DNA from 2 places in the Caulobacter sp. Root1472 genome. Region 1 is predicted to be linked to the other one. Evidence: riboswitches for the same ligand, from Rfam matches in the RefSeq annotation. Region 1 holds a riboswitch; the other holds the start of a gene.

Region 1 (4,188 bases):
TGGACGACAAGGACGATCCGGGCGGGATCGGAAGCGCGTCGCTGGTCCGCGCCACGACACGGCGGCGAACCGGACGAGGCGTCTCGCGATCTCGGTCCAATCTTGAGGGCGTGATCAGGACGACCTGGAGAGGCGGCGGCTGATCGTAGGCGGGCATGTCCCGCGCGGCGTAATGCAGGAGACAGGCGAGCAGAACGGCGTGCAGCAGGGCGGAAGCCACGAACCCGGCGACGCGCCAAGTTCCGTCCCGGCCCGCTTGGCCTCCTCGCGTCATGTTCCCGCGCCCCCACCCGACGCGCGTACTCCGCTGGAAGTTGCAGGCCGAAGTATGGCCCGTTCATGGCCCCACCGGAGCGCGGCCGGGTGACGATGCGACCGCAGACGCCGCGCTCATGTCGATCCCGGATCTTCGCGCCGCGGCTGTCCGGAGCGGCCGCGAAAATGGAACGAAAGCCCTAAGCCGACCTTAAGCGCCGGAGCCGCGGCGTCGCCGGCCCGGTCGCCTCGACCTCGGCCTTGGGAACCGGGACCGTGATCTCGACCGTGAAACGGCTGCCCTGGCCTAAGGTGCTCTCGACCCCGATTTCGCCCTGCATCAAGGTGACGATCTGCCGGCTGATGCTCAGCCCCAGGCCCGTGCCCTCGTTTCGGTCCGCCGCGTCGCCCGCCTGCTCGAACGGACGGAAGACGCCGTCCAGCTGGTCCGGCGCGATCCCGACACCGGTGTCGTCGACGGCGAAACGCAGGCGCGCGGTTTCCCCCATGGCTTCGACGAGACTGACCCGCAGGTCGACCCGACCGCTGGCGGTGAACTTGATCGCATTGCCCAGCAGGTTGATCAGGATCTGCCGAACCCGCTTTTCATCCGCCTCGACTCGCCGCGGGACGTCCGGATCCAAGCCGACGGCGAAGTCCAGGCCTTTGTCACGCGCCGGCAACCGGAACATCTCGCCCGCGCCCGCGACGCAATCATGCAGGTCGAAGGGCGCGACCAGCAGCTCGAACTTGCCGGCCTCGATCTTGGCCACGTCCAGGATGTCGCTGATCACGGCCAGCAGGTGCTCGCCGCTGGCCTGCACCGTCTTGACCGCCGCGCGCTGCTTGGCGTCCAGCGCGGTGCGCTCCAGCCAGTAGGCGTAGCCGATGATGGCGTTGAGCGGCGTGCGCAGTTCGTGGCTCATATTGCCGAGGAATCGCGACTTGGCGCTGCTGGCGGCCTGGGCGGCGGCGTGGGCCTCGGCCAGCCGGCCGGCCTCCTCCGCTTGACGACGCCTCCGGGCCTCGTAGTCGCCGCGCATGTGCAGGAAGCGCCAGACCAGGAAGCCCGCCGACAGCACCAGCCAGAGCCCGAGGATGACAAGGTAGAACTGCTCGGTCGAAAGGTACGATCCTTCGAAGGTCAAGTCGTCGACCAAGATCGCCAGATGGCCGACCTTGGCGCCGCTGGTGGAGATGGCCACGGAACGGACCGTCTCGAGGTTCGGCGCGGCCTCGGCGGTCGAAAGGCCGTGGCTGGCCACCCACCATTCCTCCGGCGCCAGCTGGTTCAGCGGCAGGCGCACTTCGTTACGGCCCTGGACGACAGGGATGTCCATCGCCAAGGGCATCTGCTCGCCCTTCAGTTTTGCCTGTACGGCCGCATTCGGCGAGGTCTTCACGACCAGCCTCAGGCGGTCGCCCTGCCCCTGGTAGGAAAAGCGCAGGACGATGGTCTGGAAGCGCGAGAGGTCCAGGCCGTCGGTCTGGCCCCCGACGTCCAGCGCCAGACCGTAGCCGCAATAGGGATAGGCCGCGTCCTGGCGGATGTCGCACGACCAGGACAGGGGCTTGCGCGGATCGACGGAGACGATGGTGCGCCCGCCGTTTTCAGCGTCGGAATAGCCGTAGGTCGCGAACCGGCCCGACTGTGAGGACAGGACCAGGGTCTGGCTGGTGATGGCGCTCTTGCCCAGCACAGCGGCGAACGACACGGCCACCAGCAGGAAGATCGCGGCTTCCAGGCGCAGATCACCGTAACCCCGCCACGGCTTGCGAGCGCCTTGGGCGGCGACGCCGAGATCCGTTGGTTGCCGCAAGACGCCCTCCCCTTCCCCGCGCTCGCAAGGAAGCCCACACACCAAAGGGCAGCCTTAGGGGAAGCATCGTTTCCCGCAGGTTTAAGGATCGCCGGGTGCGACATTTTGTTAGGGCGGCGCCGGCCCCTCGAAATCACATAAAGATATCCTTATGTCCCTCTTGACGCCGGGCGGGAACGCGCGCCTTCTGGGCGGGTCGTGGTCTGCGGGCGTTCGCGCGTCCGCAGCTAAGAGGGAAGTCGGTGAGGGTCTTGAAAGCCCGAATCCGGCGCTGCCCCCGCAACTGTGAGCGGCGAGCCGCTGTCCGATACGTGTCACTGACGCGCCGAGCTGGATCGGTGGCGTGTCGGGAAGGCCAGGACAGGGGCGCTGACCCGTGAGCCAGGAGACCTGCCCCGACAGATAACGTCCTCCGGCGGGGTGTCCGGTCTGGTCGCATGCCAAGGCGTGACCGGACCCCATGGCCCGTGCGCGTCCCCTCGCGCGCGTCCCGACCCGCCTCCGCCATCACACCGGCAGAGGCTTTTCGAACATGACCGTCACCGTCGCCACCCTGGGCTTTCCCCGCATCGGACCGCACCGCGAACTGAAGTTCGCGCTTGAGAACCATTGGGCGGGCAAGACCAACGCCCAGGCGCTGCTCGCCACGGCCGCCGCCCTGCGCGCCGGCGCCTGGACCCGCCAGGCCGCCCTCGGCGTGGTCCATGTGCCCAGCAACGACTTCTCGCTCTACGACCATGTGCTGGACACCAGCGTCATGGTCGGGGCCATTCCGGCGATCTACGGCTGGACAGGCGGCCCGACCGACACCGCCGGCTACTTCACCATGGCGCGCGGCGCGCAAGGCGGCGCGACCGAGGCGGCCTGCGCCCACGGTCACGCGCATCACCAGGGTTCCGGCTTGCCGGCCCTGGAGATGACCAAGTGGTTCGACACCAACTACCATTACCTGGCCCCGGAGGTGTCGCGCGACCAGGCCTTCGCCCTGACCTCCACCAAGCCGATCGACGAGTTCCTGGAGGCCCGGGCGCTGGGCGTCCACACCCGCCCGGTGCTGCTGGGCCCGGTCACCTTCCTCAAGCTGGCCAAGACCAGGGACGAGGACTTCTCGCCGCTGTCGCTGCTGTCGGCCCTGGTCCCGGTCTATGCCGAGATCCTGGTCCGGCTCCAGCAGGCCGGCGCCGACTGGGTGCAGATGGACGAGCCCTGCCTGGCGCTGGATCTGACCGACTTCGAGCGCGGCGAGCTGCGCCGCGCCTATGGCGCCCTGACCCATGCCGCGCCCGGCCTGCGCCTGATGCTGACCAGCTATTTCGGCGCCTATGGCGACAACCTGGCCACGGCGGTGAACCTGCCGGTCGACGGCGTCCACGTCGATCTGGCGCGCGCGCCAGAAGAGCTCGACGCGGTCCTGGCCCTGGCGCCCGAAAGCCTGGTGCTGTCGCTGGGGGTGATCGACGGCCGCAACGTCTGGCGGGCCGACCTGCCGGCCCTGCTCGATCGCCTGGACCCGATCGTCTCGCGGCGCGGCGGCGACCGGGTGATCCTGGCGCCGTCCTGCTCGCTGCTGCACGCGCCGATCGACCTGGACCTGGAGACGGCGATCGATCCGGAGGTCCGCCAGTGGCTGGCGTTCGGCGTCCAGAAGATCGAGGAGCTGGTGGTGCTGGCCACGGCGCTGAACCGGGGCCGGGCCGCGGTGGCGTCCCAACTGGCCGCCAGCGCGGAGGCGGCAAAGGCGCGGCGCGCCTCGCCCAGGATCCACGACGCGGCGGTGGCCGCGCGCCTGGCCGCCACCACGCCGGACATGGCCCGGCGCCGCTCGCCGTTCGGCCGTCGGCAAGCGGTGCAGATCGCGCGCCTGGACCTGCCGGCCTTCCCCACCACCACCATCGGCTCGTTCCCCCAGACCGAGGCGGTGCGCCAGGCGCGCTCGGCCCACGGCAAGGGCCAGCTGAGCGACGTGGACTACACGGCGTTCCTGCGCGCCGAGACCGCCCGCACTGTCGCCTGGCAGGCCGAGATCGGGCTGGACGTGCTGGTCCACGGCGAGTTCGAGCGCAACGACATGGTGCAGTATTTCGGCGAGCAGCTGTCGGGCTTCGCCTTCACC
Region 2 (4,188 bases), on a different contig from region 1:
GGCGGGTCTGGACCGCCCAGGCGGTGTCGGCATAGGCCGTCAGGCCGGCGGCGATCGCCGGACCCGAGACGGGCCAGTCGCCCAGCGCCCGGCGGACGCGGGTCGCCAGGGCCGGCTCGGCGACCAGGAAGCCCAGCCGCGCGCCCGCCAGGCCGTAGAACTTGCCGAACGAGCGCAGGACCATCAGCCCTTCGTGGCCGGTCGCGCCGGCCAGGACGGCGACCGAGCGCGGCGGATCGAGGTCGGCGAACGCCTCGTCCACCAGCAACGGTCCGTCGGCCAGGTTGAGGACCTGGTCGGCCGACAGGACGCGGCCGGTGGGGTTGTCCGGATTGACCAGCACCCGCAGGTCGGCCGCCGTCTCGTCCAGGTCGACGATCCGGGCGCCCGCCGCCCGCCAGGCGTCGGCGTGGCCGCCATAGGTCCGGGCCGGGATCGCCACGCACCGCGCGGTCAGCAGGCGGGGCAGAAGGCGGATCAACGCCTCGCTGCCCGCCGCCGCGACGACCCGGGCCGGATCCTCGACGCCGAACGCCGCGGCCGCGATCCGCTCCAGTCTCCGCAAGGACTCCGGATCAGGAAGGCGCGACCAGGTTTCGGGGTCAAGGGCCGGGATCGGGTAGGGGCGCGGATTGATCCCCGTCGACAGGTCCAGCCATGGCGTCGGCGCATTCGGCCAGGCCGCACACGCCGCCCCAAGGCGTCCGCCGTGGCCGAGGAAGGCCGCCGGCGTGGTCACGGCTAGAACCGCGCCCGAACGCCAGCGAAGGCGCCGCGGCCCAGGGTCCCGTAGCCGTAGAGGGTCTCGTAGTGCTGGTCGAACAGGTTCTCGACCCGGCCGTACAGCTCGAACGTCTCGTTGATCGGATAGGCGATCCGTACGTCGGTCAGGACATAGCTCTTCAGCCGCCGGGTGTTGGACGGGTTGTCGAAGCTGTGGCCAACATACTGCATCGTCACCCCGCCGGTCAGGCCGTTGGCGAAGCTGAGTTCGGCGTCCGCCGAGGCGGTCTCGCCGGCCCGGCGCGCCAGGTCCTTGCCGTAGTTCGGGCCGGCCGACCTATTGACCGCGTCCATGTTGGTGTAGTTGGCCGACAGGGTCAGCCGGGTATTAACCTCGAAGCTGCCTTCCACCTCGACGCCGTCGGCCTGGGTCTTGGCCGTGTTGGCGTAACCGCCGTAGTTGGGCGGGGTGTTATTGGACAGGAAGTCGATCTGGTTCTTGGTGTCGCGGTTGAAATAGGTGATCGCGCCGCGCAGGCGGCCGTCCAGCAGGCTGTGCTCGACGCTGAGGTCCCAGCTCTTGGCGGCCTCCGGCTTCAGGTCGATGTTCCCGTAGTCGCTGTACAGCTGGTACAGCGACGGGGCCTTGAAGCCCTCGCCATAGTTGGCGCGGAAGACGGTGGTTCCGCCGTTCGGGCTCCAGGTCGCGCCGGCCTGGTAGGTGGTGGCCCCGCCGAAGGTGTCGTGGTCGTCGTGGCGAACGCCGCCGGTCAGGGTCAGGCCCTCGACCGGCTTGGCCTGCAGTTGGCCATAGACGCTGTCCATGCCGGTGGCGTGGCGATCGACGTCTGGGCTGAACGACGGCGAGGCGGTGCGGAACCAGGTGCGCTCGGTCTCGGCGCCAAACACCGCGCGCCAGACGGGATTGATCGTCCAGGTGCCCTGGTATTCTAGGCTGTTGTCCGTGCCGCGCGAGTCGAAGGTCTTGGGCGCGCTCAGGGTGGGGTCGTAGTTGTCGCGGTCGGTCTGGGTGTAGGCGTAGCCGATGCGGCTGCTGAGGGCGCCATCGAAGTTGGACAGGCGCGTCCCGACATAGCCGACCAGCTCCCTGGTCTTGCCATAGTCGGCGGTGTCGCCCAGCGCATAGGGCGGGGCCGGGAGCGAGCTGTCGTATTCGTTGCGGCCCCGGGCATAGGACAGGCGGGCGTCGAGAGCGGCCCAGTCGGTGACGTTCAGGTCCAGGCGGCCGCTGACGGCGGCGTTGCGGTAGCCGTCCTTCTCCTGGCCGCCCATGGCCTTGTCGAAGTTGGAGACGCCGGCGGTGGTGTAGGACCCGGCCGCCAGACGCCACCCGCCCCAGGCGCCGCCGGCCCCGACCCCGACCCGGGCGTAGGCCGTGGCGCGCGACCCGCCCTCGACCGTGGCGTCACCCGACAGCGGCCCGTCGGGGGTCTTGGTGATCATGCTGACCACGCCGCCGATGGCCTGGCTGCCCCACAGGGTCGATTGCGGGCCCCGCAGCACCTCGATGCGGTCGACGTCGCCGGCCAGCAGGGTGGCGAAGTTGTAGCCGCCGCCGGTCGCCGACGGATCGTTGAGCTTGACGCCGTCGATCAGCACGGCGGTCTGGTCGCTCTCGGCGCCGCGGATGCGCACCTGGGTCGAACCGCCGACGCCGCCGTTGCGGGTGACGCTGACGCCGGGGGTGCGCGACAGCAGGTCGGAGACCACCACCGCCTGGCGCTGGCGCAGGGTCTGCGCGGTGATCACGGTCATGCTGACCGGGACCTCCGACAGCTTGTCGGCGGCGCGGCCGGCGGTGACGACCACCTGGTCGACAGCGTTGGTTTCGTCGAGGGGCTCGGCGGCCAGGACCTGGCTGGGCAGGACCAAGGCAGGCAGGGCGGCCACCAGGGCCAGGATGGAAATCGGGCGCATGTTCAAGTCCTCCGTGCGCGGCAACGAAGGCAGGCCCGGGGATCCGGACCGGCCTGACGATGTCGCCTCGGGGGAAAGAACCCCATCGTACGGCGCACCCCGGCCGGACGAAGGACGACCGCGACGGGCAGGTCTCCTGGCTCGCGGGTCAAGGCCGGTGCGCGTCGCCTTCCCAATCGTTCTCTTGAAGAGGACGGTCAGTGGCGTAGTGACGCGCGGGCTCGCCGCTTACAGTTGCGGGGGCAGCCCGGGTTTCGCACCCGAGTTCCCTTTTCATCCTCTTTCGAGGAACCTGTCGCGAGAGCTGCACTATATGTTGCGTCGCACACGGTCAATCTGGCTGGAGATCTGGAGCACATCTTGCCGTTTACCCTCGTCTTGGGCGGAGCCCGATCCGGCAAGAGCGCCTTCGCCCAGGCGGCGGCGGAGGCTCTAGCCTCTGAAACCGAAGGCCGGCTGGTCATGATCGCCACGGCCCAGGCCTTCGATTCGGAGATGGCCGAGCGCATCGCGCGCCACCGGAAGGACCGGGGTCCGGCCTGGACGACGTTGGAGGCGTCGCTCGATATCGCAGGTGCGTTGGCGCCGCTGGGCGCGAAGGACATCGTCGTGGTCGACTGCCTGACGCTGTGGCTGTCGAACCTGATGCTGGCCGAACGCGACGTGGCGACGGCGGCCGCCGGGCTGGTCGAGGCGGCCGGACGGTTTCCGGGAACGCTGTGGTTGGTCTCCAACGAGGTCGGGTTCGGCATCGTGCCGGACAACACCCTGGCTCGGCGATTTCGCGACGAGGCGGGCCGCCTGCACCAGGCCCTGGCCCAGGCCGCCGACGCGGTGACCCTGGTCGTCGCCGGGCTGACTCTGCGCCTGAAATAGGTGTTGAGACGGGGATAGACGGCGCTCCATCCCCGTCGCGGACGCAAAGAACATCAACGATCTCAACGCCCTGAAAAATAATCAGCGTCACAAGTCCTCGGAGCTCAAACCCGTCTCATACTGATCTCGTCTCCATCGCGGGGGAGGGCTCTTGGTACCGGCTCAAGCAGGCGATGGGGATGGAACCGAGCGGGGCCGCCTGGGCCTGGCGATCGGACCGCGGCGGGCGGCGGGGCTCAGAAGGCTCCAAGGCTTGTCGGGGGGCGATGGCGGGACAGGCGGGTTGACGGGGCTGGGAGTTCAAACCGGCCTGTTCCAGGATCAGTCGGAGTCGCCGACGGCCCCTTCCGGGCGACTTTGATCCTGCCCGCCTGAGGGGAAACGTCGATCGGGATGAAACAAGCCCTCAATCGCCGTCCCTTGAGACAAACGGTTTCGCGGAGCGGTCAGGTCTAGCCGAAACGCACACTCGCGCCTCCCCACCCCTCCTTTCGGGAGATCCCGAAAGGCGACGAAGCCGTGCGTCCTAGATCCTCCCCCTGTGGGGAGGTGTCGGCGAAGCCGACGGTGGGGGGAGTGATGGGGTTATGGCCGCGACCCAGATCGAGCATCCTACGACTCCCCCCACCGATCGCTGCGCGATCGCCTCCC

The links. A riboswitch is a leader RNA that binds a small molecule or an ion and turns the genes downstream of it on or off. The one in region 1 is predicted to bind cobalamin.
Region 2: it holds a riboswitch for cobalamin, as region 1 does, so the genes downstream of both, ASD47_RS00930 (TonB-dependent siderophore receptor) here and metE (5-methyltetrahydropteroyltriglutamate--homocysteine S-methyltransferase) in region 1, are expected to answer to the same signal.

What each region holds. Positions count from the first base shown of each region.
Region 1 covers NZ_LMFX01000023.1:69,088-73,275, reverse strand. Annotated here, with positions in the region: gene ASD47_RS15300 (hypothetical protein) at 1-220, opposite strand, end outside; gene ASD47_RS15295 (HAMP domain-containing sensor histidine kinase) at 456-2,075, opposite strand; cobalamin riboswitch at 2,258-2,488, shown strand; gene metE (5-methyltetrahydropteroyltriglutamate--homocysteine S-methyltransferase) at 2,608-4,188, shown strand, end outside.
Region 2 covers NZ_LMFX01000001.1:196,573-200,760, forward strand. Annotated here, with positions in the region: gene cobD (threonine-phosphate decarboxylase CobD) at 1-739, opposite strand, end outside; gene ASD47_RS00930 (TonB-dependent siderophore receptor) at 742-2,661, opposite strand; cobalamin riboswitch at 2,770-2,972, opposite strand; gene cobU (bifunctional adenosylcobinamide kinase/adenosylcobinamide-phosphate guanylyltransferase) at 3,022-3,537, shown strand.